DNA from 3 places in the Xanthobacter sp. 91 genome. Region 3 is predicted to be linked to each of the others. Evidence: riboswitches for the same ligand, from Rfam matches in the RefSeq annotation. Region 3 holds a riboswitch; each other region holds the start of a gene.
What was found. A riboswitch is a leader RNA that binds a small molecule or an ion and turns the genes downstream of it on or off. The one in region 3 is predicted to bind cobalamin.

Region 1: it holds a riboswitch for cobalamin, as region 3 does, so the genes downstream of both, A37E_RS0116475 (DUF1636 family protein) here and A37E_RS0121560 (energy-coupling factor ABC transporter permease) in region 3, are expected to answer to the same signal.
Region 2: it holds a riboswitch for cobalamin, as region 3 does, so the genes downstream of both, A37E_RS0100650 (TonB-dependent receptor) here and A37E_RS0121560 (energy-coupling factor ABC transporter permease) in region 3, are expected to answer to the same signal.

The regions. Positions count from the first base shown of each region.
Region 1 is NZ_JNIB01000001.1:3,504,023-3,514,334, reverse strand. It holds gene cobG (precorrin-3B synthase) at 1-724, opposite strand, end outside; gene cobN (cobaltochelatase subunit CobN) at 721-4,074, opposite strand; gene cobW (cobalamin biosynthesis protein CobW) at 4,078-5,112, opposite strand; gene A37E_RS0116475 (DUF1636 family protein) at 5,109-5,615, opposite strand; cobalamin riboswitch at 5,674-5,871, opposite strand; gene glyS (glycine--tRNA ligase subunit beta) at 6,086-8,341, opposite strand; gene A37E_RS0116465 (MFS transporter) at 8,560-9,867, opposite strand; gene A37E_RS0116460 (MFS transporter) at 9,895-10,312, opposite strand, start outside.
Region 2 is NZ_JNIB01000001.1:95,169-105,480, forward strand. It holds gene A37E_RS25725 (YjbE family putative metal transport protein) at 1-800, shown strand, start outside; gene A37E_RS0100635 (ABC transporter ATP-binding protein) at 810-1,565, opposite strand; gene A37E_RS0100640 (iron ABC transporter permease) at 1,562-2,548, opposite strand; gene A37E_RS0100645 (ABC transporter substrate-binding protein) at 2,548-3,465, opposite strand; gene A37E_RS0100650 (TonB-dependent receptor) at 3,497-5,485, opposite strand; cobalamin riboswitch at 5,591-5,791, opposite strand; gene A37E_RS0100655 (ABC transporter substrate-binding protein) at 6,119-7,339, shown strand; gene A37E_RS0100660 (branched-chain amino acid ABC transporter permease) at 7,710-8,609, shown strand; gene A37E_RS0100665 (branched-chain amino acid ABC transporter ATP-binding protein/permease) at 8,615-10,312, shown strand, end outside.
Region 3 is NZ_JNIB01000001.1:4,628,315-4,638,626, forward strand. It holds gene A37E_RS0121555 (copper chaperone PCu(A)C) at 1-451, shown strand, start outside; cobalamin riboswitch at 543-786, shown strand; gene A37E_RS0121560 (energy-coupling factor ABC transporter permease) at 823-1,506, shown strand; gene A37E_RS26155 (DUF983 domain-containing protein) at 1,567-2,151, opposite strand; gene A37E_RS26160 (hypothetical protein) at 2,229-2,606, opposite strand; gene A37E_RS0121575 (aldo/keto reductase) at 2,754-3,590, shown strand; gene A37E_RS0121580 (cation transporter) at 3,640-4,551, opposite strand; gene A37E_RS0121585 (TIGR02281 family clan AA aspartic protease) at 4,620-5,336, opposite strand; gene A37E_RS0121590 (DUF1289 domain-containing protein) at 5,343-5,534, opposite strand; gene cobS (adenosylcobinamide-GDP ribazoletransferase) at 5,640-6,428, opposite strand; gene A37E_RS0121600 (outer membrane protein assembly factor BamE) at 6,589-7,020, opposite strand; gene A37E_RS0121605 (ubiquinol-cytochrome C chaperone family protein) at 7,245-7,808, shown strand; gene A37E_RS0121610 (DUF177 domain-containing protein) at 7,805-8,311, shown strand; gene plsX (phosphate acyltransferase PlsX) at 8,487-9,557, shown strand; gene A37E_RS0121620 (beta-ketoacyl-ACP synthase III) at 9,554-10,312, shown strand, end outside.

The DNA of each region.
Region 1 (10,312 bases), 1.1 Mb from region 3:
GCGCGGCATCCCCCGCCCCGAAGGGCAGGCCGAAGCCGAAGGCCAATGTGCCATCGGCCAGCGGAATACGCCCCAGCGGCGGCGCCGCTTCGGCCACGCGCGCCCGGCCGCCACATCCCGGCAGATCAGTGGCGCGGGCCGCACGACCCAAGGCGGCGATGGACGCGAGCGCGGCCAATGCCTCGGCCACCGCGTCGCCCTCGGACAGCACGCGGGCCGGTCCATGGCCGATGGTGAGCGCCCAGTGTCCCGGCCAAGCTGCGACGAGGCGCACATCCGCTTTCTGTCCGGCGAGGCTGACGGCGCCGCCGCCCTCCACCACCACCGACACCTTCGGCCCCAGCTTCCCCGCCAGAGGCTGCGCCCCGGCGATGATCGCGGCGGCCAGCTTGTGCCCATCCGCGATCTCGGTCGGGTCCATCCCGCCCAGCGGCGAGACATCCACCGCGAGGCCGAGACGCGGCGTGATGCCCAGCGCGACCACCGCATCCTGAAGCAGCGGCACGGACTCTTGCGTCAGCCCGCGCACCTGAAGGCTGCCGCGCGCCGTCACCTCCATCATCCCGTTGCCGAGGCGGCGGGCAGCGTCCGCCAGCCCGCGCAATTGCGCCGGGGAGAGCCGGCCATCGGCCGGGACGAGGCGCAGGATGAGCCCGTCGCCGGTCTCCATGGGCGCGAGGAAGGCCGGGCAGGCGCCGCGACGGGTGGGAGGAATGGGCGTCATTCCGCGGCCTCCCGGCCGGCTTCGGCGCGGAGCGCGTCGAGATCGCTGTCGAGGTCGTTGCGCCGCGCATGCCACAGGCCCCGCCGCCGGGCATCGGCGAAGCGGCGGGCAATCGCGCGGGCGGCGGCGGGGTTCTGCGCGAGCAGGAAGGCGCGCACCTCAGGGTCCATCACATAGGCCGCGTGGAGGCGGTCCAGCAGCGCGGCGGGCACCTGCTCCGTGGTCTCGGCGAAGGCGACGAGGCGGTCCACCGTCTCCGCCAGCTCCGATGCGCCGCGGGGGCCGTGTCGCATCTGCCCGGCGATGAAGCGGGCGGAGACGCGCCCGTGCACCAGCCGCGCCAGCGCTTCCTTGAGCGGTCGGGCGCGGGGGCGGTCGGGATCGGTCGTGTCGAGCACGACGAGATGGGCCGAGCGCCCCAGCGCCGCGCCGGCCGCCGCGAAGCCGCCCATGAAGGCGGCATCCTCGCTGCCGTCGAGGAGGTCGCGGGCGGCATCGTCAGCGCCATGCACCAGCGCATCCGCTTCGGCGAGCCGCGCCGCGAACAGGCCGGGCGCCGGGCGCGCGGTGCCGTCCGCGCCGCCATAAGCATGGGAGGCGGCGGCGAGATAGGCGTGGCCCAGCTCTTCCCGCGTCTCGAACGCCCCGCGCTGCAAGGTCGCCTCGATGCCCGCGCCATAGGCGCCGGGCGCGGAGCCGAACAGGCGGGACAGGTCCTCCCCCTTGCGGCGGGCCTCGGCGAGGGGGTTTTCCGAAGCGTCCTCGTCGCGCTCCGCCACCGCGCGCACGGCGGCATCCAGCAAGGCGATCTGGGCGGGGAAGATGTCTCGGAACAGGCCGGAGATGCGGAAGGTCACGTCGATGCGCGGGCGGCCGAGCACGGCGGGCGGCAGCACCTCCACCCCCGTGACGCGGCCGGTCGCGGCCTCCCACACCGGCCGGCAGCCGAGGAAGGCGAGGCCCTGGGCGATCTCCTCGCCCCCCGTGCGCAGGCTGGCGCTGCCCCACAAGTCCAGCACCAGCGCGCGGGGCCAGTCGCCCTGTTCCTGAAGAATGAGGCGCACCGCCTCGTCCGCCGCCTTGCGGGCGAGGTCGCAGGCGGTGGGGGTGGGCAGCGTGCGCGGATCAGCGGTGAAGAGATTGCGCCCGGTGGGCAGCACATCCCGCCGCCCCCGCGCCGGAGCACCGGCCGGGCCGGCGGGCACGAAGCGGCCGTCGAGGGCAGTCAGCAGCGCGCGGGTTTCCGCCTCCGCCGAGGCGGCGCGCAGCGGGTCGGCCTCGCCCTCGGCCATGGCGCCGAAGATGTGGAGGCCGTCCTTCACCGCGAGGTCCTTCAGGTCGCACAGCCACGCATCGATGCGGCGCAGCGCCTCGTCCGGATCGGCGCCTGCGGAAACGCCGGCGGTGGCGGCAAGGCCGGTCTCGGCGGCGGTCTCGACGATGAGGGCGGCGAGGCGCTCGCGGCGGCGGCGGTCGAGGCCGTCGGCCTGCGCATATTCATCCACCAGCCGCTCCAGCCGCTGCTCGGCCTCGCTGAGGCCTGCGGCAGCCAGCGGCGGTGGCAGGTGGCCGATGGTGACGGCGGCGAGCCGGCGCTTGGCCTGTGCCGCCTCGCCGGGATTGGAGACGATGAAGGGATAGACCACCGGCAGCGCCCCCATCACCACCTGCGGAAAGCAGGCCGGGGTGAGCGCCACCGCCTTGCCCGGCAGCCATTCCAGCGTGCCATGGGCGCCGAGATGGACCACGGCGTGGGCATCCAGCCCTTCCCGCAGCCACAGGCCGAAGGCGAGGAGCCCGTGGCGGGGCGGCAGGCTGGCGTCGTGATAATCCGCCCGCCGATCGAGGCTCGCACCACGATCGGGGGCGAAGGCGAGCGTGATAGTGCCGGAACGGGCGTGGCGGAAGCGGAAGGCGCCATCGACGACATCCGCATCGTCCTCCGGAGCGCGCCAGGCGGCGGTGACGGCGGCCTGCGCGGCCTCCGGCAGGGTGGCGAAGAGGCCCCGGTAGGTGTCCAGCGTCAGCGCCGGTTCGGGCTGGAACGCGGCAAGGAGCGCCTTTGCATCGTCGGGCACGGGGCCGGCGCCGTAGCCGGCCGCCGCGAGCGTCCCAAGCATCCGCCGCGCGCTCTCGGGCACGTCGAGGCCCACCGCATAGCCGGCGCGGCCTTCCGCGCCGGGATAGTCCGGCAGGATCAGCGCCAGCCTCCGCTCCGCGCGGGGCGTGGCGGCGAGGCGCACCAGCGCCGCCGCGCGATCGGCCACATGGGCCACCGCCTCCGGCTCGGGCCGGTTGATGGCGGCGGTGAAGGCGAGGTCGGCGTCGGGCGGGGCGAAATCCTTGAAGGAGAGGGCGCCGGCCAGCACGCGCCCGTCCAACTCCGGCAGCACGACGTGCATGGCGAGGTCCGCCGCCGAGAAGCCGCGTGGGCTCCCCGCCCACGCCTCCCGCGCCGTGGTGGCGGGCGCCGCCTGTAGCACCGGCGGGCCGCCTTCCGGGAACAGCTCGGCCGCATCGCCGGCCGCGAAGGCGGTGGTGGTGAGGAGGATGGCGGGGTCCAGCGCCGCCGTCGCCGCCCGCACGGCCGCGCGGGCCTCCGGCGCCTTGAGGCTGGGGACGAACAGGCAATGGGCGGCGATGCCCCGCGCTTCCAGCGCTACAGCCAGCGCATCCACGGCGGCGGTGTCGGCGGCGAGCCATTGGGAGCGGTAGAAGAGGATGAGCGCGTTCGGCCGCCCCTCCCCTTCCCTGCCCTTGTCCCGCCCACGCACCTCCTCCAGCGTCGCGAGGCCGGCGCCGGGGCGGTGGAAGGCGGTGGCCGGCACGGGGTGCGGCACGGGGATGGCATGGGGCGCGGGAAAGCCCGCCGCCTCGCCCATGGCGGCGAGCAGGGCCGCCATGTTCGCCGGCCCACCCGCACGGAAATAGCCGAGCCAGCGGGCGAGCGTATCCTGCGGCAGCGTGGAGAGGGCGGCGAGGCGCGGGTCGTCCTGGTCCTCGCCGGGCAGCAGCGCAAGGGCGATACCACGGGCGCGGGCCGTGGCGGCCAATTGCTCGGCGCCGTAACGCCACCAATCCAGCCCGCCGAGCTGGCGCACCAGCACCACCTTCGCCTTGGCCGCGATCTTCTCCACCCACAGGTCCACGGACATGGGGTGGCGCAGATCCTTCAGCCGCGCGAGGCGCAGGCTAGGCACCGCACCGCCGCGCGCCCGCCAGGCGGCGGCGAGGGCGATGAGATCGCTGTCGGTGAAGGAGAGCGCCACCATGTCGCCGGGCGGCTGGGCGAGGTCGACCGGCTCGGCCAACTCCTCCAGGCTCGTCGATGTGGTGGCGAGGATGTGCATGGGCTAGCCGAGGATGGCCTGTTCCACCGCCGCGCGGTCGAAGCCCTTGAGGCCGATGACCACCAGCGCCCCGCGCCGCGCCTCGCCCGCGCCCCACGCGCGATCGAAATGGTGCGACACGCGCGGGCCGACGCCCTGCACCAGCAGGCGCAGCGGCTTGCCTTCCACAGCGGCGAAGCCCTTCACGCGCAGCACGTCCGGCGTCTCCGCCGCCTTCACCACGCGGGCGGCCAGCGCGGCGGGATCGGCGATCTCGGGCAAGGCGAGGACGATGCTCTCGAACTCGTCGTGGTCGTGGTCTTCCTCGTCGTCGTGATGGGTGCGGCGGGTGTCGATCAGGTCTTCCGCGCCGACGCCGAGGCCGAGCAGCACGGCCAGATCCACCTTGCCGCCGGAGGATCGCACCAGCTTCACCGCGCGCGGCAGGGCGCCGGCCACCGCCTTCTCGGCGGCGATGAATCCGGCCGCATCGAGCAGATCGGACTTGGAGAGGATGACGAGATCGGCACAGGCGATCTGGTCCTCGAACACTTCTTCCACGGGATCGTCATGGTCGAGGCTTTCGTCCCCGGCCCGCTGCGCGTCCAGCGCGGCGAGATCAGGGGCGACGCGGCCTTCCGCCAGCGCCGGGCCGTCCACCACCGCGATCACGCCGTCCACCGTCACCCGGCCCTTGATGGCCGGCCACTGGAAGGCCTGCACCAGCGGCTTCGGCAGCGCGAGGCCGGAGGTCTCGATGAGGATATGATCCACCTTCGGCGCGCGGGCGAGGATCTGGTCCAGCGCCGGCACGAAATCATCCGCCACGGTGCAGCACAGGCAGCCGTTGGCCAGTTCCACGATGGAGCCCTCGTCGCAGCTCTCGATGCCGCAGCCCTTCAGGATCTCGCCGTCGATGCCCACGTCGCCAAACTCGTTGACGATCACCGCGAGGCGCTTGCCGCCGGCATTCTCCAGCACATGGCGGATCAGCGTCGTCTTTCCGGCACCGAGGAAGCCGGTGACGATGGTGCAGGGCACGCGGGCGAGGGAGGTCATCGGGTCTCCTTGGGGAAAAGCGGGGGAATGCGCGCGACCATGCCGCGCTTGAGAGCATCCGGCCGGCCGCGCCAGGGCATCAGGCCGTCTGGCGAGCCTGCGAGAAGCGCGGCGCCGGTGAGAAGGTCAGCGGCGCTGTCGGGGGAGAGGTCGCCGAACACATAGGTCCAGCCATCGCGGCGAACCATGGCGGCGGAGAGCGCGCGCTTGCAATTGGCGAGACAGGAAACGCCTTCGACCGCGACGCCTTCCACCGCGACGCCTTCGGGGAGGGATGCGGCGCAGGCGGAGGCGAGGAGGCGGGCGCCGTCACGCTGGGCGTCGGGTGGGGCGTCATTGCCGGGGGCGCGGCAGGTGGTGCAGATGAGGAGGGTGACGGCGGGGGCGGTTTCGCGCGCGGCTTCTGGCGCAGCTTGGGGCGCGCAGCCGGCTTCCGCGCTGTCGCCGCCCGGCTCGGGTGCTGTGCTGTCGGGAATCGCGCCGCGCTCCACCGAAACGTCCACGGGTGCGAGCGCCCGCGCGCACGGGCTCGAAGGGACGCAATACCGGAGCACCCCGCCCGGCGCGGACCTCGTCGAAGGCAGGTCTCCTGGCTCGCGGTTCACCGCCCCCGCCGCCTTCCCGGATTGCTCCAGTGGCGTCTGGCAGGGGCTCACCGCCGACAGTTGCGGGGGCAGCCGCGGCATTGGGGGGTCTCCCCGCACCGCATTCCCTTTTACGCCCGTGTGGGACCACGGGACCTTCGACGCCGCCACTAAAGGCAGTGGCGGGCGGGATTGTCAAATGAGGGCGTAGAACCCCGGACCAGCGACGGCGAAGCCGGAACGCCGAGCCGGGGCCCAGCGCAAGGCACCGCCGCAGGCGCTTCAATATCCGGCGGTCTCGGGCTTTGCCCGCTGCGCGGAGGCTCCTTGCGCTGGCCCCCGGCTCTCCTTCCACTCCGCTGCGCTGCGTTGCAGTCGGCCGGGGCGCCCTACCCCTCGATGCGGTCGAAATCGGCGATGCCGCGGGTGGCGGCGCGGATTTCGTCGAGGAGCTTCAGGCGGTTCTCGCGCAGCGCGGGATCGGCGTCGTTCACCGTCACGGCGTCGAAGAAGGCATCCACCGGCTGGCGCAGGTCCGACAGCGCGGTCATGGCGGCCTCGAAATCCTCGGCCGCGACGGCCCTGGAGACGCGGGCCTTCACGTCCTCGATGGCGGCGGCGAGGTGCTCCTCGGCCGGCTCCTTCAGCAGCGCGGCGGAGGTGGGGCCGGCGAAGGCGCGGCCGTCCTTCTTCTCCTCGATGCGCAGGATGTTCACCGCGCGGCGATAGCCGGCAAGGAGGTTCCTGCCGTCCTCGGTGGCGAGGAAGGCGGCGAGGGCCTCCACGCGGCGGACGACGAGGAGGAGGTCGTCCTGCCCTTCCAGGGCGAAGACGGCATCAACGAGATCGTGACGGACGCCGCGGTCGCGGAGGTAGACTTTCAGGCGGTCGGCGAAGAAGGCGAGGAGGTCGGACGCAATCGATTGGATGCGATTACGATACCGCGGATGTTCCAGGAACTTTGGCGCATCGGGCTCATCTGGATCATCGGGTACCACTCTTCCCGTCAGACGGGTTTCAACTTCGTCTGCCAGGTCAGGGCGTCCTGTCCTTCCAGCAACCTCTTCAGAAAGAGACAAGGTCCGCTCTATCTCAAGCGATTGGAAGCTACTGAAAATGCCGTCTAGGCCGAGGGCCGAATACGATCGCAGCCCCAGCCGAACCTCATTCTCCAGCACAATCCGGATCACCCCCAGCGCCGCCCGGCGCAGCGCATAAGGGTCCTTGCTCCCGGTCGGCTTCTCATCGATCGCCCAGAAACCCACCAGCGTGTCGATCTTGTCCGCCAGCGCCACGGCCACCGAAACCGGCGCGGTGGGCACGCGGTCGTTCGGGCCCTGCGGCTTGTAGTGGTCCTCGCAGGCGGCGGCGACTTCCGGGGGCAGGTTCTCGCCCTGCGCGTAGTAGCGGCCCATGAGGCCCTGCAGCTCGGGGAACTCGCCCACCACCTCGGTCAGCAGGTCCGCCTTGGCCACCAAAGCGGCCTCCTCGGCCAGCGCCACCGACGCGCCCACCTTGGGGGCCAGCTCCTTGGCGAGGCGCACTATGCGCTCGATGCGCTCGGCCTGCGAGCCCAGCTTCTCGTGGAAGGTGATGGACTGGAACTTGGGCATGCGGCTGGCGAGGCCGTTCAGCCGGTCCGTATCCCAGAAGAATTTCGCGTCCGACAGGCGGGCGCGGATGACCCGCTCGTTGCCGGCGACGATGGCCGCGCCGCCGTCCGAGGCAACGAGGTTCGAGATGAGGATGAAGCGGTTGGCGAGGCGCCCGGTCTTGGGGTCCTTCAGCACGAAGCACTTCTGGTTGGCGCGGATGGTGGCGCGGATCACCTCGTCCGGGATGTCGAGGAAGCGTTCCTCGAACGATCCCATCAGCACCACGGGCCATTCCACCAGCCCGCATACCTCGTCGAGCAGCCCCTCGTCCTCCACCAGCTCCAGGCCGGCGGCGAGCGCGAGGTCCTTGGCGTCGTTGAGGATGATTTCCTTGCGGCGGTCGCGGTCGGCCACCACCTTGGCGGCCTCCAGCTTCGCCATCCAGTCGTCCAGCCGCTTCACGGTGAAGGGCTCGGGCGCCATGAAGCGGTGGCCGCGGGTGACGTTGGAGGCCTCGATGCCGTCCACGGAGAAATGCACCACCTCCGGCTCGTCCCCCTCGGCGCCGAAGGTGGCGACGATGGAATGGAGCGGGCGCACCCAGCGCAGCGTGCCGGACCCCCAGCGCATGGACTTCGGCCAGGGGAACTTGCGGATGATGTCCGGCACGATCTCGGCCACCACCTCGGTGGTGGCGCGGCCGGGCTTTTCCACCACGGCCACGTAGAAATCGCCCTTCTTGGGGTCAGACTGGATGGTCGCCTGATCGAGGGAGGCGAGGCCCGCGCTTTTAAGGAAGCCGGCCACCGCCTGCTCGGGGGCGCCCACGCGCGGCCCCTTCTTCTCCTCCCGCTGGTCGGCCTGCCGGCCCGGCAGGCCATGCACGGCAAGGGCGAGGCGGCGCGGCGTCACGAAGGCTTTCGCGCCCTCATAGAGCAGGCCGCGCTCCACCAGTGCGTCGGTGACGAGCTTCTTCAGCGCGTCGGCCGCCTGGGCCTGCATGCGGGCGGGGATTTCCTCGGAGAAGAGTTCGAGCAGAAGATCGGGCATCGGTTCGGGCTCGTCCTCCCCATGCGGGGAGGCTGGCGCTTGCGCGCGGCGGGTGAATTTCGCGGCCTGTGCCAGAGCGCGATCCGGGCGGATTGAAACAATCCGCCCGGATCGCGCTCTAAACTCAGGGAAGAGAACGCGTGATCCAATCAGATTGCGATGCAATCTGATTGGCGCGTGCTCTAGTGCCTTTCGGCCGCCGCGTCGAGGGGGCGGGCTCAGTCGAGGGAGCGGCCGCGCATCTCCGTGAGCCCCAGCGCGGCGAGGAAGGCTACCACGCCGCCGGCGATCATGAAGAAGGCCGGGGCCATGGCATCGCCGGTGAGGCTCACCAGCAAGACCGCCACCATGGGCGCCGTGCCCCCGCCGAGGCCGAGGCCGAGATTCCAGCTCAGCCCCACCGCCGTGCAGCGGGTGTGGCGGGGAAACATCTCCACCAGCGCCACCGCCATGGGGCCACCATAGATGGAGACGATCACCGCAAAACCCAGCTGCCCCAGCAGCGCCAGCCCGGCCGAGCCGGAACCCAGCAGCAGGAACAGCGGCCAGGTGAACACGGCAAGGCACAGGAAGCCGCCGACGATGAGCGGCTTGCGGCCGATGCGATCGGACAGCGCGGCGAAGCCGAAGCACCCCGCCATCACCACCGCCATGCTCACGGCGTTCAGCTCCAGCGCCACATGGGGGGTGAAATGGTCGTGCTGCTGCAGCCAGGTCGCGAGATAGACGAAGGAGAGGTAATAGGCGATGCCCAGCACGATGTTGATGAGCGTCGCCCTGAGGATGCCGCCGCCACTCTCGCGGAAGGCCTCCACCACCGGCAGGGTCGGCCGGTGCACCGGTTTCACGTCGCGCGCCACCGTCCGGCGCAGGATGAGGGCAAAGCCGCCGAGCAGGCAGCCGAGCAGGAAGGGAATGCGCCAGCCCCAGGCGGCAAGGTCGTCCGCTGACATGAGGCCGGAGACGAGCGCCCCCACTGCCGAGCCCAGCAGCATCCCGCCATTGCAGCCGACGATGACCAGCGACGTCACCGCCCCACGCCAGCGCAGCTGCGCATTCTCCGCCAGGAAGACGGCGGAGGTCATGTATTCCCCGCCCACGGAAAGCCCCTGCGCGAGGCGCAGCACCAGCAGCAGCACGGCGGAGAGCACGCCCGCCGTCTCATAGGTGGGCAGGAGGCCGACGCAGAAGGTGGAGATGCTCATGAGCGCCGCGGAGGACATGAGCGCCGCGCGCCGGCCCAGCCGGTCGCCGATATGGCCGAACAGGATCGAGCCCAAAGGCCGCATGAGGAAGGAGGCAGCGAACACGCCGAACACCGAGAGCATGGCCGCTGTCGGGCTCGACTCGGGGAAGAAGTTGCGGGCGAAGATGCTGGCGAGGAACCCGTAGACGGCGAAATCGTACCATTCCAGCACGTTGCCGAGCATGCCGGCGGCCATCAGCCGGCGCGAGAGGACGGGTGCGCCGTCGGGCGCCATCCCGCCGCGGACGTCTTCGGCCTCGTTATGCGCAATGCTGCTCATCGATCCCGTTCCTGCTCCGCTCAAGCGTTAGGGCCATTGGGAAGGTGCGTCCAGCACCCGGCCCCGGCGTTCGGCGAGGACCGCGACGCCCACCAGAGCGACGGCCGCCAGCCCCATCAGGTGGACCGCCGGCGCCATGGTGAGGCCGAGGCCGGTCACGAAATAGGTGGCGAGCATGGGCGCGAAGCCGCCGGAGACGCCGATGCCGAGATTCCACGCAAAGCCCATGGCGCTGCACCGCACCGGCGTCTCGAACAGCTCCACCAGCAGCGCCGGCAGCGGGCTCGTGACCGCCGCGGCCATCACCGAGAAGACCAGCTGCGCGGCCAGCACTTCCGCCGGGCTTCCGCCGCGCAGCAGCAGGAACAGCGGCCAGGAGAGAAGGACGAAGCCGGAAAGCCCCGCCGCCACGATCCGGCGCCGGCCGATGCGATCCGACAGCGCG
Region 2 (10,312 bases), 4.5 Mb from region 3:
TCGAACTCGACCCCTCCCTCGGCCAGGGCGGCGGCCTGCTGGGCGCGGCGCTGGTGATCCTCATCGCCGACGCCATCATGAGCCTCGACAATGTGGTGGCGCTGGCCGCCGTGTCGGAAGGCCATCTCTCCTATCTCGTGGGCGGCGTGCTGTTGTCGGTGCCGCTCATCTTCTTCGGCAGCTTCGTGATGGCCGAGGCGATGAAGCACATCCCCGCCCTCACCTTCATCGGCACCGCCTTCCTCGGCTGGATCGCCGGCAGCCTCATCGTCACCGATCCGCTGTGGTCCGGCTGGGTCGCGGCCAATGCGGAAGCCCTGTTCGTGCTGGTGCCGCCCGCCGCCGCCATCTTCGTGCTCGCCAACGCGCGCTTCACGGCGGATGCGCGGACCGCCGGGGAGGGGAAAAGGCAAGCCCCGCCACCCAAGCGCGCACACATCCTGCCGGCGGTCGCAACGCCGGCACCGATGGCCGTGGCCGTGCCCGTGAGTGTTGCGGCGCCCGTGAGTGCGGCCGCAGCCCTCGTCCCCGCCCCCATGGCCATTGCCGTGGCCGAGCCCGTCCGCACGGCGGAACCCGTCCTCCCCGCCGCGCCCGTCGCCGCGGTGGCGGAAGTCCCGGCAGCCCCGCCCCCCGCGCCTCCCGCCCGGCCCGCCGCCCCGGTGCGGCGGCCGTCCCAGAACCTGCCGCCTGCGCCCGATTATTCGGACAAGGTGATGATCTACGGGCTGATCGGGCTGTTCGGCCTCGTCGCCGTGGTGATGATCAGCGTGCTCATCATGGCCCACGGGGTCGGCTGAAACGGCGCTCTATCCGCGCCGCGCCCACGGCAGCACCACCGTCTCGCCGTCATGGGTGAGGCGCACGGCGTCCACGCCGAAGGCCTCGGCGAGATAGGTGTCGTCAAGCACCTCGGCCGGCGCGCCCTCGGCGAGGAGCCGGCCGTCCTTCATCAAAGCGAGGCGATCGCAGAAGCGGCCGGCGAGGGTCAGGTCGTGCAGCACCGCCACCACCACGGCGCCACGCCGGGCGGTGTCCCGCAGCAGGGCCATCACTTCCAGCTGATGCAGCGGATCGAGCGCGGCGGAGGGCTCGTCGGCGAGCAGGATGGGTGCTTCCACCGCCAGCGCGCGGGCGAGCAGCACCCGCGCCCGCTCGCCGCCGGAGAGGGCATCGGCAGAGCGGGTGGCGAGCGCCTCCACCCCGGCCGCCGCCATGGCCCGCCGCGCAGCCTCATCCACCGCCGCTGTGCCGTGCGGCAGGCGCCCCAGCGCCACCACCTCCACCACCGGCAAAGGCCAATGGATGCGCCCGTCCTGCGGCAGGTAGGCGATGGTCCGCCCGAGCCCGCGCCGGCCGATCTCGGCGGCGGCGCGGCCATCGTAAAGAACGTTGCCCGAGGTCGGCACTTCGAGGCCGGCCAGCACCCGCATCAGGCTCGTCTTGCCGGCACCGTTGGGGCCGAGGAGGCCGAGGAAGGTGCCGCCCTCGACATCGAGGCTGAGGTCGCGCACCAAAGTCGCGGCGCCGCGCGTGACGCTGACGGAACGGGCGGCGAGCCTCATGCCTCCCTCCCCCTGAGCCGGGCAAGAAGGAACAGGAAGAAGGGCGCGCCGATGAGCGCCGTCACCACGCCGAGCTGAAGCTCCGGCCGGGTGGGCACGAGCCGCACCACGATATCCGCGCCGAGGGTCAGCGCCGCACCGGCGAGCCCGCTCGCGGCCAGCAGCCGGCCCGGCCGGTGGCCCACCAGCGGGCGCACCAGATGCGGCACCACGAGCCCCACGAAGCCGATGGCCCCGGCCACCGCCACGCTCGCCCCCACCGCCGCCGCCGTGCCGCCGATGACCAGCAGCCGCACCCGGCGCAGCGGGAAGCCGAGGCTTTCGGCCGCGTCCTCGCCCAATGTGAGGGCATCGAGCGCCGGCCCGGTGGCGAGCACCAGCCCCCAGCCCACCACCATGAAGGGCAGCGCCAGCGCCACATGCACGAGGCTGCGGTCGGCGAGCGAGCCCATGAGCCAGAACACCAGCTCCAGCGCCGCATAGGGGCTCGGCGCGAGGTTCAGCGCCAGCGCCGTGAGCGCGCCCGCGAGGCTGGAGAGGGCGACGCCGGCGAGGATCAGCATCACCGTTCCCGCCCCGCGTGCCGCAAGAGCGAGCAGCACGGCGGTCGCCGCCGCCGCGCCCATCAGCCCGCCCAAGGGCAGCGCCAGCGCGAAGGAGGCGGAGAAGCCGAAATAGAAGGCGATGACCGCCCCCAGCGCCGCCGCGCCGGAGACGCCCACCACGCCGGGATCGGCCAACGGATTGCGCATCAGTCCCTGCAAGGCCGCCCCGGTGAGGCCGAGGCTGAAGCCCACCGCCGCGCCGAGGATGGCGCGCGGCAGGCGCAGTTCGGACAGCACCAGCGCCGCAAGGCTCTGCCGGCCGGCGAGAAGATCGCCGAAAGCGGCGCCAAGATCGAGCGGCGCATAGCCCACCGCCACCGAGGCTGAGAACAGCGCCAGCACCAGAAGGCCAAGGGCAAGGACGAGGCGCGAGGGCATCAGCGCACACCCTCGGCGGATGCGTGGTGGATGGGGGCCGGTCGCGCCGCTTCCGGCCCGGCGAGCCGCGCCCGCGCCGCCGCGAGCTGCGCCGCCGCCTCGGCGAGGTCCGGCCCGGCGCAGGTCCACAGCTTGAGCGGCAGCGCCAGCGTGCGGTCCTTGAAGGGGGCGAGCGCGGGGTGGTGCAGCAGGGCGTCGGCCAGCGAGGGCGGCGCCGCCTCATCGGCATTCACCACCACGAGATCGGGCGCGGCGCGCACGATCTCCTCCAGCGCCAGCTGGCCCATCTTGTCGGTGGGGAGCTGGGCCGCGAGGTTGGTGAGGCCGGCCTTTTCCATCAGTTCGTCCGCCAGCGAGCCGCGCCCGGTGGTGAAGCCGTTGGGCCGCAGCACCACGGCGGTGGGGCGTGGACCCGCCACCGGCGGCAGGCGGGCGAAGGCCTCTTTCATCCCCCGCACCATGGCCGCGCCCCGCTCCGGCACTCCGAGCCGCGCCGCCACCATGCGGATCTGGGCGTAGGCCTCGTCGAGGGTCTGCGGTTCCGTCAGCTCCAGCACCTCGAAGCCGAGGCGGCGCAGCACGGCGGTGGCGGTGCGGGTGGTGTAGGCGCCGGCGAGCACGAGGTCCGGCTTCAGCGGCACCACCTCTTCCGCCAGCCCGCGATTGACCGGCACGTCGCGCGCGATGTCCGCCACGTTGGAGGCGAGCGGGTCGCGCGCGAGATGGGTGACGGAGAGCACCTGCCCGGGATCAGCGAGGCGCAGCGCCAGCTCGTCCGTGCACAGGTTGAGCGAGACGACGCGGGGCCGGGCGAGCGGCCGACCATGGGCCTCCTCCGCCCGCGCCGGAGCGCAGGCCAGAAGGGCCGCGAGCATCAGCCCGGCCGCCGCGCCTTTCACCAAAACCTCACCGATCAAGCCTCACCGATCATTCCTCACCAATCAAACCTCACCACGTGAGCTTCACCCCGCCATAGGCGCCGAAGCCGGGGGCGAGGAAGCCGTTGGGGTTCTCGTAGGTCTGGTTGAACAGATTGTCGATGCGCCCGAACACGGTGGTGACGGTATTCAGCCGGTAGTTGGCCGCCAGATTCACCACGGTATAGCCGGGCTGGTCGATGTAGTTCGACGTGAGACGCACGATGTCCCACCAGGAAGAGGCATAGACGAGGCTCGCCGCCAGATCGAGTTCGTCGGTCGGCCGCCAGCCCAGCGTCAGGCTGACCTTGTTGTTGGGCCGGCGCAGGGGATAGCAGGAGGTGGCGTTGATGGGCGCGCAGGCGGCACCGAAGGGCTGGCCCGGCGGCACATAGCCCACCACGTCGGTGTAGGTGTAGTCCACCCGCGCATCGATGCGGTCCGTCACCTTCACCGCCACGAACGCCTCCACGCCCTGGGTCACGGCGCTGGAGATGTTGACGTTCTGGAACGTCACCGGATCGTAGCTGATGAGGTTGGTGATGTTGTTGTGGAAGTATGTCACCCCGAACAGCACGCGCTCGCCGAACGCCTTCTGCTCGAAGCCCGCATCCCAGCCTTCGCTCTCCTCCGGCTGGAGGTTCACATTGCCGTAGTAGGGCGCGTAGAGCTGGTAAAGCGTGGGCGCCTTGAAGCCGGTGCCGTAGCTCGCCTTCAGCTTGGTGCCGGTCTCGTCGAACAGCAGCGCCGGGGCGAGGCGGAAGGTGGTGTGGTCGCCGAAGCTGTCGTCGGCGTCGTAGCGCACGTTGGCGGCGAAGAAGAGCCGGTTCCAGACGTTGCCCTGGTACTCGGCATAGACGCCCGTGTCGCCGGTGGAGGCGTCCACATTGGTGTAGGCGGTGGAGGAGGTGATGGACTCGTTCCGCCGCTCGGCGCCCACCAGCAGGTTTTGGCCCGGCGCCATCAGATAGTTGGAGCGCACGTAATAGACCTGCCGGTCGCCGTCATAGGTGCCGTTCACGCTCGGGTTCGGCCCCACGGTGGGGTTCGACGTGGTCAGCTCGCTGGCGCCGAAGGAGGTGACGAGAGCGCCGTCCAGCGCGGTCCACACGCCCTCCCCCTTGGTGAAGAACATGCCCGTATAGGCGGTGGAGCGCAGCGCCGCCGGGATGCCGGCATAGGTGGGCGGGGGGAAGACGTCCGGCGTGAAGGCGAGGCTGGTGTCGATGTAGCGGGCGACGAAATTCACCGCGAAGGTTTCGGTGGCCTGCCAGTCGAGCCGGGTGGAGTAGGTCCAGTTGTCGTAGGCGTTGGGATTGCGCGGCCAGAAGGGGGGCACGATGTTCTGCGGCGTCACCGGGATCTCGGTGGACGAGAAGTGGGTGACGTTAAACGAATAGGCCAGCTTCTCGGTGGCGCCGGTGAGGCTCGCATACTGGTTGAAGGTGCCGAGCGCGCCGCCCTCCGCATAGGCGGACACCTTGGGCGGCCCCTCGCCCTTCTTGGTGGTGATGGAGATGACGCCGCCGATGGCATCCGAGCCATAGAGGCCGGACTGCGGGCCGCGCAGCACCTCCACCCGCTCGAGATCGGACGCCAGCAACTTGCCGAAATCGAACGCGCCGTTGGTGGCGGCGGGATTGCCGGCGTCGATGCCGTCGATCAGCACCTTCACATGGTTGGAATTGGTGCCGCGGATGAACACCGATGTGGTGCCGCCCGGCCCGCCCGTCTGCACCACGTTGAGGCCGGGCAGCGATTGCAGCACGTCCGGCAGGGTGCGCTGCTGGTTGCGGGCGATGTCCTGCTCGGTGACGATGCTGACGGAACTCGCCACCTCGGTCTCGGGCGTGGGAATGCCGGTGGCGCTCACCACGATGGTGGGCAGGTCGCCCGCATTCTGGTCGTCCGCCGTCTGGGCGAGGGCGGGCGCAACACAGGCAAGCGGAACACAGGCGAGCGTGAGCAGGGCCGCGGCCGGCAGTGCGCGGCGGGATCGGGACGGGACGGCGGAAGACATGAAGGCACTCGACGGCACGGGTGGTCCGTCACCGCGAACGAGGCATTCCCGGCCATATCGGGCCCGGAAAAACCGCCATCAGGAGAACCCCGCCCGACGTGCTCGCGCGTGACCACGGCTGACGGCAGGTCTCCTGGCTCGCGGGTCATCGCCTAGACTGCCGCCTTCCCAGGTCTCGCGACCCAGTGGCTGATGGCAGAGGACTCGCCGCTTACAGTTGCGGGGGCAGCCACGGCATTTCCGGTGAGACCGGAGCACCGCGTTCCCTTTTGATCCCTTGCGGGAACCGTCACCGCGACCATAGGCGGCGGCCGCCCCCTGCGTCAACGGCACCTTCGCAGATGCAAAAACCTGAACGCAACTGCGGAAAGACCGCGCCGGGAGGCGTATCGCCCGATCACATCTTGCTCATTGCTTCAACAATGCGTGGTCCGAAATCACCGGCGACCCGCATCGCGAGCGTGCGGCTGCCTGCAAAAACGGCAGCAGCAAAGGCCGCACCCGACATTCCGCTAGGTTATGGTGGCGCGCCCCGCTCAATTCGCTTAAACGATTGAGAGCCGCCCCGCCACCGAGCGGGCGGGTACTACAAAAGTATAATAACCGAATAATCGGGAACACAGGGAGTAGAAGATGCGACTGAGGAGCATGGTCGCGGCTTTGGCCGCAGGCGTTGCCGTTTTCGGGCTTGCCTTTTCCGGTGCAGCTTACGCCGCCGACCCCATCAAAATCGGCCTGACCGGCCCCTTCACCGGCGGCTCGTCCTCCATGGGCGTCAGCATGCGCGACGGCGTGAAGCTCGCGGTGGAAGAGGTCAACAAGGCCGGCGGCGTGCTCGGCCGTCCGTTGCAGCTCATCGAGCGCGATGACGAGGCCAAGAACGAGGTGGGCGTGCAGATCGCCCAGGAGCTGATCAACAAGGAAGGCGTCGTCGCCACCCTCGGCTACATCAACACCGGCGTCGCCCTCGCCTCCCAGCGCTTCTACCAGGAAGCCGAGATCCCGGTGATCAACAACGTGGCCACCGGCACCCTGATCTCCAAGCAGTTCGTGCCGCCGGACAACAAGAACAACTACATCTTCCGCACCTCCGCGAACGACGCCATCCAGAGCGCCATGATCGCCGAGGAAGCGGTGAAGCGGCAGGGCTTCAAGAAGCCGGCCATCCTCGCCGACTCGACCAATTACGGCCAGCTCGGCCGCGCCGATCTGGTGAAGGCCCTCGCCACCATGGGCGTGAAGCCGGTCGCCGAAGAGAAGTTCAACATCGGCGATACCGACATGACCGCGCAGCTGCTGCGCGCCAAGGAAGCCGGCGCCGACGTGGTGCTGACCTACGCCATCGGCCCCGAGCTGGCGCAGATCGCCAACGGCATGGCCAAGCTCGGCTGGAAGGTGCCCATGATCGGCTCGTGGACGCTCTCCATGGCCAACTTCATCGACACCGCCGGTGCCAACGGCAACGGCGCGATGATGCCGCAGACCTTCATCCAGCTGCCCGACACCCCCAAGCGCAAGGCGTTCATCGAGGCCTATCAGGCCGCCTACAAGATCGATCGCATGCCTTCGCCGGTCTCGGCCGCGCAGGGCTATGATTCGGTGCTGCTGCTCGCCGCCGCCATCAAGCAGGCCGGCTCCACCGACGGCCGCAAGGTCCGCGACGCGCTGGAAAACCTCAACACCAAGGTCGAGGGCGTCGTCACCGTCTACGACAAGCCCTTCTCCGCCACCGACCACGAGGCCATCACCGCCAACATCCCGGTGTTCGGCCTCGTCAAGGACGGCCGCGTCGTCGCCGCCCATCCCGAAGACATCGCCGGCGACAAGGCGGTGCGTGTGAAGCCCAAGAACTGAGGCTGAGCGGGCTCGAGTTCCGGTTCGCTGACCCAGCCACTGTGTGCACCGTCGTCCCCCGGCTTGTCCGGAAGTTGGCTTCTGCCGACTTCCGGCTCTTGGAAAAGGAACCCGGCACCAGCCGGGTTCCGGGGGACCCACGGAAAGTCTGGAAGGCCGCTCTGATGAATGGGCGCCGGCCCAGCGGCGAAGTGGATGCCCCGGACAAGCCGGGGCATGACGGCACTGGGTGGGGTATCGGTTCATAACCGGCCCCAACGACCCGCCCCTTCGCCCACACCATTCGGATCGCCGCGCCATGGAGCGCGGCGGCCGGTTCGCCCGGAACCCTGCCCCGACGCGGGGGCCGCGCCCCCTTCCGGAGACCGTCATGAACGTCCTGTCGCAGCTCATCGTGAGCGGCATCGCCGTAGGCATGATCTACGGCGTCATCGCCTTCAGCTACCAGCTCACCTTCGCCACCTCGAAAACCCTGAACTTCGGCCAGGGCGAGGCCCTGATGCTCGGGGCGCTGGTGGGCCTCACCACCATCAATTTCCTCATCGGGCAGGCGCTCGGCACCCTGTGGGCCTACCTGCTCATGCTGCCCATCGTCTTCGCCTTCGGCCTCGCGCAGGGCGCGGTGGTGGAATGGCTCGGCGTGCGGCAGGCGGTGAAGGCGAAGTCGGAAGCCGGCTGGATCATGGCGACCATCGCCCTCGGCATCATCTTCCGCAATCTCGCCGAGAACATCTGGGGCCGCGACGCTTTGCGCTTCCCCTCCCCGCTGCCCGAGGCGGCGCTCACCATCGGGCCGGTGCGCATCCAGCCCATGGAGATCGCCATCGTCATCGGCGCGCTCGCCATAATGCTGGCGGTGGAAATCTTCAACCGGCGGTCCATCTTCGGCAAGGCCGTGGTGGCCACCGCCAATGACCGCGACGCGGCGGGCCTGATGGGCATCGACACGCGGCGCGTCATCACCTTCTCCTACGCCCTGTCGTCCATGACCGCCGCCTTCGCCGGCGTGCTCATCGCCCCCGTCACCCTCACCGGCGCCACCATGGGCGCGGTGCTGGGGCTGAAGGCGTTCGCGGTGGCCATCATCGGCGGCCTGTCGAGCGGCATGGGTGTCATCGTCGGCGGCCTCATCCTCGGCATCACCGAGACGCTGACCGGCTACTACATCTCCACCGGATACAAGGACGTGCCCGGCCTCGTCCTGCTGCTGCTGGTGCTCTCGCTGAAGCCCTCGGGCCTGTTCGGCCGCGCCACCATCAAGAAGGTCTGAGCCCCATGCTCGCGCGCCGCCTCCTCTCCTCCACGGGGTCGCTCCTCGGCCTCGCGGTGCTCGTCGTTCTGCCCTTCGTGGTGACGAGCCCCTATTATCTCCACCTGCTCGTCACCATCGCCATCTTCTCGATCCTGCTGCTCGGGCTCGATGTGGTGTTCGGCTATACGGGCGAGGTGTCCATCGGCCATGCCGCGCTGTTCGGCATCGGCGCCTACACGGCCGGCTGCCTCGCCATGCATTTCGGCATCGGCTTCTGGCCGGCGCTGCCGCTGGCGATCATCGTCGCCTCCGTGTTCGGCGTGGTGCTGGCGCTGCCGGCGCTGCGCGTCACCGGCCCCTATCTCGCCATGGTGACTTTGGCCTTCGGCACCATCGTGCAGATCCTCATCAACGAGATGACGGACCTCACCAACGGCCCGCTCGGCATCAAGCTGACCACGCCCCTCTTCCTCGACCTGCGCTGGCTGGGCGACAGCATCCCGCTGTTCGACATGTCGCTGAAGCGCATGAAGGAAGTGGAATATTACTACATCGCCGCCATCGCGCTGGTGCTGACGCTCATCATCATCAACCGCATCCTCGCCTCCCACCTCGGCCGGGCGTTCGAGGCGCTGCGCGACAGCCCCATCGCGTCCGACTGCATGGGCGTGTCGGTGTACAAGCACAAGGTGCTGGCCTTCGTGGTCTCCGCCGGCCTCGCGGGCCTCGCGGGCGCGCTGTTCGCCTATTCCGAGCAATATATCGCGCCGAACAATTTCGGCTTCGAGCTGTCGGTGCAGTTCCTGCTGGCGGTCACGGTGGGCGGGCGCAAGTCGCGGCTGGGGCCCATCCTCGGCGCGGTCATCATCGTGTTCCTGCCGAACCTGCTCTCCGACATCGAACTGTTCCGCTACATCGCCGGCACCATCGCGCTGATTGCCGTCATCGCCGGCGCGCGGGCCTTCGTGAAGGACCCGGAGAACCGGGTGCGCAACGCCATCCCCGTGGTGCTGTGCCTCGCCTTCTTCGTCTTCTCGCTGCTGCTGCAGAAGATCACGGACTACAAGCTTGCCGTCTTCGGCGTGATGATCCTGTTCGTGGTCTATTACCTGCCGGATGGCATCGTCGGCTTCCTGAAGCGCGCCGCCGCCCAGCTCTGGCCGAGTCTCGTGCAGACCCACGCGGTGATCCATGCCGATACCCACGGCAAGGCCGTCACCGCCTCGCACGAGGGCCATGAGGGCGTGCTGCTCCACGTGGACAATGTGGTGATGCAGTTCGGCGGCCTCAGGGCGCTGGATCAGGTGTCCATCGAGGTGAAGCCCGGCACCATCCACGGCCTCATCGGGCCGAACGGCTCCGGCAAGAGCACCATGATGAACGTGCTCACCGGCATCTATGTGCCCACCGCCGGCGCCGTCCGGTTCAAGGGGCAGGCGGTGACCGGCAAGACCTCCGCCGACATCGCCAGCGAGGGCATCGCCCGCACCTTCCAGAACGTGCAGCTCTTCGCCGAGCTGACGCTCATCGAGAACGTGCTGGTGGGCCTCCACCACACCTATCAGGCGACCTTCGCCGAGGTGGCGCTGGGCCTGCCGCGCATCAGGCGGGAGGAGAAGGCGGCGCGCGAGCGGGCCATGAGCCTGCTCCACTTCGTCGGCCTCGCGGACCTCGCCAACGAGGAGGCGCGCAACCTGCCCTACGGCAAGCAGCGCCTCCTT
Region 3 (10,312 bases):
TGCCGCCGCCACCGTGGCCTTGTCGGGCGCTGCCGTGGCGCACGACTACAAGGCCGGCTCGCTGCAGATCGACCATCCCTGGTCGCGGGCGACGCCGGGCGGCGCCAGCGTCGCCGCCGGCTATCTGGTGGTGAAGAACACCGGCGCCGCGCCCGATCGCCTGATCTCCGCCACCGTGCCGTTCGCCGGCCGGGTCGAGATCCACGAGATGGCCATGAAGGACGGCGTCATGGTGATGCGGCCCATCCCGGACGGTCTCACCATCCCGGCCGGCGGCAGCGTCGAGCTGAAGCCGGGCGGCTACCACATCATGTTCATGGACCTGAAGTCCCCGCTCAAGGAAGGCACCTCTGTGGACGGCACGCTGACCTTCGAGAAGGCCGGCAGCGTGCCCGTGAAGTTCCAGGTGGAGGGCCTCGGCGCCTCCGGCAGCGCCCATCCCGGCCACTGAGGCGGGAAACACACGCGCACGACGCGCCGGTCCGGAAGGTACCGGCGCGTTTCGCCTCCGGGATCGCTTGACAGCGCGGAGGTGTTCGGTGCCTGCTGCGCGTGCGAACGGTGCTCCGGTTGCCACGGCATCCGGAGTGAAACGGGAATGGGGTAGGGCCTGAACCTGCGCGGATATCCGCCGGGGTTGGCCCGAAGCCCCAACCGCCCCCGCGACTGTGAGCGGCGAGCGATCTTCCAGTATGCCACTGGCCACAGCCCCTAGGGCCGGCCGGGAAGGCGGGGGTGAGCGTAGACCCGCGAGTCAGGAGACCGGCCGATCGCATGATGACAACCCTCGGGCCGTCGGGTGAGACGGCAACGGAGACCAGCATGCATATCGAACCCGGACTCGTGGACGGGGCCAAGATCGGCCTCAGCTATGTCACGGCGGCCGCCGCCGGCGGCTATGCCCTGAAGCTTGCCTATGAGGCGGCGCGCGAGCGCGGCGTCCTCTCGCTGGCCGGCCGCACCCTCGCCACCACCGCTCTCGTGTTCAGCTTCTTCGAGGTACTGCCGCACTATCCGGTGGGCGTCTCGGAAGTGCACCTCATTCTCGGCTCGACCCTGTTCCTGATGTTCGGCGCGGCTCCGGCGGCCCTCGGCCTCGCCTTCGGCCTGCTCGTCCAGGGCCTGTTCTTCGCACCGTTCGACCTGCCCCAGTACGGGATGAACGTGACGACCCTGCTGGTGCCGCTGTTCGGCGTCGCCGCCGTCGCGCGCCGCATCGTGGCGCCGGGCACGCCCTATGTGGAACTGAAGTACAGGCAGGCGCTCGCGCTCTCCACCACTTATCAGGCCGGCATCGTCGGCTGGGTGGCGTTCTGGGCCGTCTATGGCCAGGGCTTCGCCTCCGAGAACATCGCCTCGGTGGCGACCTTCGGCGGCGCCTACATGCTCGTCATCATCGTCGAGCCGCTGGTGGACCTTGCGGTGCTCGCGGCCGCGAAGGCGCTGCATGGCGCCTTCAAGGGCGGCAACCCGCTGCTGGAGCGCCGGCTCTACGACGCGGCCTGATCGCGCCCGCAACCCTCGGATAACAGAACGCCGGCGGTGCTCCCGCCGGCGTTCTGCGTTTCAGGGGACTTCGACCTGTGGGGGCAGGGCGGGAGAGGGCAGGGCGGCTGGGGCTTCCGGGTCCGGCACCAGATGGCGGAGCGGATCGAAGCCGCCCACATGGTTCGCCCAGGCAAGGCCGACGGCGAGGCCCTTGGCGCGGGGCAGCACATGGAAGGCGGCCGCCACCGCCACCAGTTCGCTGGCCGCAAGCTCGAGCGCCAGCGGGAGGTCGCTGAGCAGTTCAAGGATGCCGCCCACCAGCGATCCGGCCAGCAGCGCAAGAGGGATTGCGAGGACCGGCACGGCGTTGGTGACGCGGGCATGGCCCAGCGCCTCGCCGCAGTGCGCGCAGGATTCCGAAACCTGCATCCAGCGCCCGAACAGGGCACCTTCGCCGCAGGCCGGGCAACGCCCGGACCAGCCACGCCGCGCCGCCGCCTCGATGGGGCGGGGTGGGTTGAAGCCGTTGGTGTGATAGAGCCGCCGCGGCGCGCGGCGCGCCGGATCGAACGCGGTGCGGGTGACGGTGCCGAATTCCGCCGACATGGCGGCGCGGGCGCGCGCGAGCGCCTCCGAAGACGCGTGAGATTGCGTGTCTGACATGAACGAAAACCCGAAGGGCCGCATGGGCGGCAGGGACCGGAGGCGTCGGGAGGCTCCCGCGCCGGTTCAGCTTTGGGTCAGGTCACAGGAGGGCCACGCGCCTGGGCGCCGCGGGCTTGCTCGGCCGGCCGACGTTCGCAGCCCGCGGGGAGGTGCGCGATGCGCCGGCCATCGGGCGCCGCGAGCGAGGGTTGCGGCGCCACCGCAAGGCCGGGCGCCGAGGTCAGCACGCAGGCGTCGCAGGGATGGGCCTTGAGAACCGTTCCGGTGTCTGCGCCATTGAGGCAGAGGTCCGGCAGCGTGCCGTCCGGCAGCGCATAGGCCGCAAGATCGACGGGAGCCTCGGAGGAGGGCAGGGCGACAGGCTGATGGGCGAACCCGAGCGTCAGCTGCGCCAGCACGAAAAGTGCGGCAGCCGCCACCCGCAAGCCCTTGAATCCCAACCCGATGCCCATGCTCCGCTTGTGTGCAACGCGGCAGAAGGGGTCAAGCGCGTGAATCTACGCAGCGTCTCCCTGCCGCAGGCCGGCTCTGGACCTGCCCGAAGCAGCCGTTATGGTCGCCCGCAACCAGCCAGCGGAACGAAGCCCGAGGAACCGCCCATGACCAAGACCGTGACCCTTCCCAATGGCGAGACGGTGCCCGCCCTCGGCCAGGGCACCTGGTACATGGGCGAGCGTTCCACCGCCCGCTCCGCCGAGGCGAAGGCCTTGCAGCGCGGCATCGACCTCGGCCTCACCCTGATCGATACGGCGGAGATGTATGCCGACGGCGGTGCCGAGGAGGTGGTGGGGGAGGCCATTGCCGGGCGTCGGGACGAGGTGTTCCTCGTCAGCAAGGTCTATCCCCACAACGCCAGCCGGACCGGCGTCGCCGCCGCCTGCGAGCGCAGCCTGAAGCGGATGAAGACCGACGTGATCGACCTTTATCTCCTCCACTGGCGCGGCAACCATCCCCTGTCCGAGACCATCGCCGGCTTCGAGGCGCTCCAGAAAGCCGGCAAGATCCGCCTCTGGGGCGTGAGCAACCTCGACACGGACGACATGGAGGAACTGCTCGCGACCAAGGGTGGCACTGCCTGCGCTGCCAACCAGGTGCTCTACAACCCGGGCCGCCGCGGGCCGGAATTCGACCTGTTCCCGGAGCTGCGGGCCGCGCGCATCCCGGTCATGGCCTACAGCCCCATCGAGCAGGCCCGCCTGCCGCGTGGCGGGGCGCTGGGCGCCGTGGCGAAGAAGCACGGCGTGGACCCGTTCCAGGTGGCGCTCGCCTGGGTGATGCGCAGCGGGGACGTCATCGCCATCCCCAAGGCGAGCCGCGTCGAGCATGTGGAGATGAATGCCGCCGCGCGCGATCTGGTGCTGGACGCCGAAGACCTTGCCGCCATCGACAAGGCCTTTCCCCCGCCGCGCCGCAAGGTGGGGCTGGAGATGCTCTGAAGCACTTTCAAGCGAAGTGGATGCCGGTTCGCGTGAAAATGCAGATGCTCTAGGCCGTTCGCGCGTCCGGATCGTAGGGCGCGGCGATGACCACCACGTCGGCGTCGGGTATGGCGGCGGTCAGTGTCTGGCGCAGGCCCTGCGTCACCGAGCTGACGTCGGCGATGGTGCGCCCGGGCGCAAAGCCCACCGTGATCTCCACATGGGCGACATTGCCGGACTTGCGGGTCCGAACGCCGATGAGCTGCTCGTAGCGATCGAAGTAGGCGGCGAGTGCGGCGTTGACCTTCATCTGGAGCGGCTCGGCCAGCGCCCGGTCGAGAAGGTCCGGCAGGGCTTCCGAGATCATGGCGCCGCCGATGACCAGCATGAAGGCGGCGCCGATAAGCCCGCCGATATCGTCGGCGGCCAGCCCCACCTCGGTATGCGGCAGCAGCACGTCGAGGGCGACGCACACCACGACCGTCACCGAGGCGACTGCCTTGGCGATGCGGGCGCGGAACTGGCTGAGCACGATGATAGAGGTGCCCGCGCGCGTCGCCCGCCACAGCGGAACCAGCGGCGCCAGATTCGTGAACAGGTTGTAGACGACAAGCCCCAGGGCGGCGGCCACCCAGAATGGCGGCAGCGGCTCGGATTCGGTCGAGTCCATCACCTTGATGAGGATGAACACCGCCGCGAGCAGCAGCAGCACGCCGATGGCGGCCGCGAACATGCGCTCGAGCTTGCCGATGCCGAAATCGTAGAAATACATGCGGCCGCGATGGGCGGCGCGCAGCGTCACCAGCGCGAGGCCTTCCACCAGAAGCAGCAGGCCGCCGCGCAGGAGTTCCGCCAGCATGGCCAGCGAACCGATCCGCGACACGGTGATGAGGTAGGGCACGAAAACGCTGAAATCGAGAAGGATGGCGAACAGGATCGCCCGTTCCTTCTGGAGATCGGTCGCTGTGGGCACGCGCATCAAGCTTCGCCGTTCAGGCATGAGGAACGCGCGACCCTAACCGAGACGAGCAGGAGGCGGAAATACAATCATTTTCCGCCACGCATGACGAGCTTGTCGCCGCGGAACTCGAAGGCGTCCAGCCGCGACAGGAAGCTCATGCCGAGGAGGCTGGTGCGCAGTGCGCCGGCGGGAGAGACGAGGGCGGGCACGTGCCGTTCGACGATGCTGCCGATGGTCATGGTGTCCAGCACCACGGCGGCGGCGCGCGTCCGGCCGGCGGCGGTGTCGACGGGTACGTCGTACTTCAGGAAATCCACCGGCAGGCCCACCGCCTGCGCCGCCTCGTGGGTCAGCACGACGGAGGAGGCTCCGGTGTCGACCAGCATGCTCACCCCGGAGCCGTTGATGCCGGCACGCACGGCGAAGTCGCCGCCCGCGCCGCGCGTTACCTCCACGATGCTCGTGCCGGTCTGCGCGAGATTGACCGCATAGCCCGGCGCCACTTCGGCCAGCACCTTGCGGCCGACCTGGGCGAGGGGGTCACGATAGGTGTAGCCGAGGGCCAGCAGCACCGCGAGCACGAGCCAGAAGGCGGCGGCCATGAGCGATTCGGCGATCCGGCCGCGAATGATGGACCACGCCGCCGCGCCCACGAACACGGCGATGGAAAGCTGCCCCACCAGCGCACCGAACTTGTTGATGTCGATGCCCGCCACTTCGCCCTGCTCGTGGTTCACCGCGAGGATGACGCCGCCGGCGAACAGGCCGATCAGGAGGAGCCAGAGGAGACGGTCGCTGCGCATGGCGGCCTATTCCATGAAGGCGTCCGGCGCCGTCTGCCGGAGACGCGCCAGACGGTCGGGGAGGACGGCCATGATCCGGTCGCGCGCATCCGGGGAGAAGGAGGCCCAGCCGCCGATCTCGCGCAGCGTCCGCCCGCAGCCGATGCACAGCCCGCTCAAGGGCTCCACCGCACACACCTTGATGCAGGGCGTGACGATGGTGCCGGTGCGGGAAACGGTCCGGGTTTCTGACGGCTCGGTCATGGTTGCGCGGGCGGGCCCTCGGCTCCTTCCGGCTGAGGCGGGGCGGGAATCGCCGCTCGCCTACCGTCCGCCGAAGATAAGCACGCCGAGGAGGAACACAATCACCGCCACCTGCTGGGTGGCGCCCGCCACGTCGCCGGTCTGCCCGCCGATAAGGCGGCTCGACAGGCGCATCATCACCAGCAGCGCCAGCACCGGCCCGATCAGGCCGGCAAAGGCCGCGCCGATGCCGAACGCCGCCACCATCAGCACGCAGACGAGGAGCGCGGCGACCAGCGCACAGGACAGCGCCGCCGCTTCCGAGGGCCGGCCGACGGACGCGCCGGCGCCATCGGTGCGGGCCGGGGGCAAAGCGGCAATGAGCAGTACCCCGGCGGCACGGGAGGCCGCTTCGCCGGCGATGAGGGCAAGCCCGGCGCGCAGCGGGCCGACCGACATGGCGAGCGCCTCCAGCGCGCCGATCCGCAGCAGCAGCCCCAACAGGAGCGCTGTCCCGCCATAGGTGCCGATGCGGCTGTCGCGCATGATGGCGAGCTTGTGCGCACGGTCGCGGCCGCCGCCCAGCCCATCCGCGGTGTCGGCCAGCCCGTCCTCGTGGAAGCATCCGGTGGCCAGCGCCAGCGCCGTCACCGCCAGCACCGCGGCGAGGAACGCCGGCAGCTTCACGGCCATGGCGAGGATAAGGACCAGCGCCCCGATCAGGCCGAGCACTGCACCGGCGATGGGGATCGCATAGGCGATGCGGTCGATGTCGGGCGGCGCGAAGGCGGTGTCATCCCGGGCCGGCAGCGGCAGGCGGGAATAGAAGCGCAGCGCGGCAGCGAGGTCCTGTCCGAGTGTTCTGGCCATCGGTTGGGGCTCGTCGCTCCGGGCGTTGCGAAGGGGCGGGGGCCCCGCCGCCCTTGGGAGCGCCATTTGCGGCGCAGGTCAAGTACCGCGCAGGTCAAGACCCGCGTAGGTCACGGCCCGGCGCACGCGATGCGCACGGCGGGCCTGCCCAAATCCCCGATCAGAAGGTGATGAGGCCGATCATCTGGCGGATGAGGCTCAGTTCCTCGCCGCTGGTGGGCGTGGTCTGCGACACGAAGTCGAACACCTTGCCGTCCTTCAGTCCGTACTGGGCGATGCGCGTCACGCGCTTGTTCTTGTCGAAATAGACCGCGAGCACCTTCTGCTCGGTGATCTCCGGCTTCAGGAAGGCGACGCGCTGCTGGGTCTGGGAGATGTAGAAGAAGGCGTCGCCGTTCAGCGTCGCGACGGTGGACGGCGTGCCGAGCACCAGCAGCACCTGTTCCTGGCTCGATCCGACCGGGATCTGATCCAGCGCGCCATCGGCCAGCACGTAGCCGCGCTGATAGGTGCGAACCACGCCGGAGAGCTGGCCGCCCGTGCCGTTCACGATCACCTGGTCGCAGCCCGCGAGCGCCATCCCGGCGAGCAAGAGGCCGGCGGTCCCCGCAAGGCCGAGCCTCCGGTTCCTGGTGGTCGGCGCGTTCCCCGTGCGTTCATGCCTCTTGTCTCGTGACGCCACACGCATCCCCATTTTTGTCCAGTGAACGGCGCCCCGGCGCGCCGCCTCGGCTACCGCCCCTTGCCATGCGGGCGAGGGCGCGTTACGCCGCTTGCCCGTTCAACTCCTCGCCGGACCTTGGCCCGGAAGCCGAAATGCTCAACCTGTTCCGCTCGTCAAAGCGTGCCAAGTCCCGCGAGACCATCGAGCGCCTGTATGGCGTGATCGTGGCACAGTCGCGGCGGGCGGAGTTCTACACCGACTTCGGCGTTCCCGATACGCTGGAGGGACGCTTCGAGATGGTGGTGCTCCACACCGTGCTGGTCTGCCACCGCCTGAAGGACGGCGACGATACCGCGCGCGCTATGTCGCAGGAGATTTTCGACGCCTTCGCCGCCGACATGGACAGCACCATGCGTGAGCTGGGCGTCGGCGACCTCACCGTTCCGAAGAAGATGAAGAAGATCGGCGAGGCCTTTTACGGCCGTGTTGCGGCATATGATACCGCACTGGCCGACGGCGGCAATGCGCTACTGGCGCAAGCTCTTGCCCGCAATGTTCTCGGTACGGAAGAGACGGTGCCCACGGCAGCCCCCTTCGCGGCCTACGTTCGTGCCGCCGCGGACAGCCTTGCGGCAACGCCCTTTGAAACCTTCGCCCGCGGCGTGCTGGTGCTGCCGGCGCCCCAACTCAGGCCTGCTCCGGAGGCGGGACAATGAGCGACCTTCCTTATTCCCACATGATCTCCGTCGCCGACCTCCCGCCGCTCGGCCTTCACCTGAAGCTCGCGCCCGATGCAGCCGCCACGGCGGCGCTTGCGCGCTATGCGGGCGTGCTCCACGCCGAAGGGATTCTGGCGACGCTTCACCTTGTGCCGGAAGGCAGGGAGGGCGTGCGCGTCTCGGGCCGACTCACGGCGACTGTCCGCCAGACGTGCGGGGTGACGCTGGAGGCGTTCGACGCGCCGCTCGAGGAGGAAATCGACGTCCACTTCGCCCCCGCCGGCACCTACAAGCCCTCCGAAGAGGACGAGGAGAACGAGATCGACCCGCCGGACGAGATCGTGGACGGGCGGATCGATGTGGGCGCGCTGGTGTGCGAGTTCCTGGCCCTCGGCGTCGATCCCTACCCGCGCAAGCCCGGGGCGGTGTTCGAGCCGCCGGCGGAGGATCCCGCCATTTCGCCCTTCTCCGCACTCTCCCGCCTGAAGGACAAGGAGTGAGCGCACCTCGCCGCCCCGGAGCAGTTGCGATGGCGCCGCGACACGCTATTGTCCGCCCGCCGCAACGGCGACGGTAACGACGGGACATGCTTGCCGGGATTTTCTTGGATCCCTCACCTTTTCCGCCAGGGCAGAGCCCGCCGCCATTCGATCGAAGCAGGGATTTACGCCGGAGATGACCGTACCCGTCCGCATCGCCGTCGACGCCATGGGCGGCGACCATGGACCCGAGACGGTCCTTGCCGGGGCGGAAATCTCGCTGGGGCGCCATCCCGACACAAGCTTCCTCCTCTATGGCGATGAGGCGCGGGTCCGCGAGGTTCTGAAGAGCCACCCCAAGCTCGCTGCCGCGTCCCGCATCATCCACACCGACGTTGTGGTCGGCATGGACGACAAGCCGAGCCAGGCGCTGCGCCGGGGCCGCTACAAGTCGTCCATGTGGAAGGCCATCGACGCGGTGAAGGTCCACGAGGCCGACGTTGCCGTGTCCGCCGGCAACACCGGCGCGCTGATGGCCATGGCCAATTTCAACCTGCGCACCATGCCGGGCATCAGCCGCCCCGCCATCGCCGCCATCTGGCCGACGTTGCGCGGCGAGACGGTGGTGCTCGACGTGGGCGCCTCCATCGGCGCCACCGCCAAGAGCCTCGTCGAGATGGCGATCATGGGCTCGGCCATGGCGCGGGTGCTGTTCGACATCGAGAAGCCGACCGTCGGCCTCCTCAACGTGGGCGTCGAGGAGATCAAGGGCGTCGAGGAAGTGAAGGAAGCCGCTCGCATCCTCCGGGAGGAGGGGGTGTCGGTGAACTATCACGGCTTCGTCGAGGGCAACGACATCGGCGCCGGCACGGTGGACGTGGTCGTGACCGAGGGCTTTTCCGGCAACATCGCCTTGAAGACCGCCGAGGGCACGGCCAAGCAGCTCGCCTCCTACCTGCGCTCGGCCATGAGCCGGACGCTGCGGGCGAGGATCGGCTATCTCTTCGCGCGCGACGCCTTCCGCGTGCTGAAGGAGAAGATGGACCCGCGCCGGGCCAATGGCGGCGTGTTCCTCGGCCTCAACGGCGTCGTCATCAAGAGCCACGGCGGCACCGACGCGGAGGGCTTCGCCGCCGCCGTCGACCTCGCCTATGACATGGTGCGCCACCAATTGCTGGCGCACATCGAACAGAGCCTCACCAGCCGCAGGCCTCCGGAGATTTCCGAGCGCCGGCCGGAGGCCGCAGGGGCGGAAGGACAATCGTGAGCGGTATCAGGTCCGTCGCCCGGGGCACCGGGTCCTATCTTCCCGAGCGGGTTCTCAGCAACGCCGAGCTCGCGTCGCGCATGGACACGTCCGACGAGTGGATCGTCCAGCGCACCGGCATCCGCCAGCGGCACATCGCTGCGGAAGGTGAATTCACTTCCCACCTCGCCATCAAGGCGGCCCAGCGCGCGCTGGATGCGTCCGGCCTCACCGCCGCCGACATCGACCTGATCATCCTCGGCACCGCGACGCCAGATCTGACCTTTCCGGCCACCTCGGTGACGGTACAGGCCGAGCTTGGCATCACCCGTGGCGCCGCCTTCGATGTCCAGGCGGTGTGCTCCGGCTTCGTCTTCGCCCTCGCCACAGCCGACGCCTATCTGAAGACCGGCGCCTTCAAGCGGGCGCTGGTGATCGGCGCCGAGACCTTCTCGCGCATCCTCGATTGGGAGGATCGCGGCACCTGCGTCCTGTTCGGCGACGGCGCCGGCGCGCTCGTGCTCGAAGGCGTGGACGCGGCGACAGCCGGCGATTCCGGTCTCCTGACGTCCCATCTGCGCTCGGATGGCCGCCATCGCGCCAAGCTCTATGTGGACGGCGGGCCGTCTACCACGGGCACGGCCGGCCATCTGCGCATGGAAGGCAAGGAAGTGTTCAAGCACGCGGTGGGCATGATCACCGACGTGATCGAGGACGCCTTCGCCGCCACCGGCGAGAGCGCCGCCAGCATCGACTGGTTCGTGCCCCATCAGGCG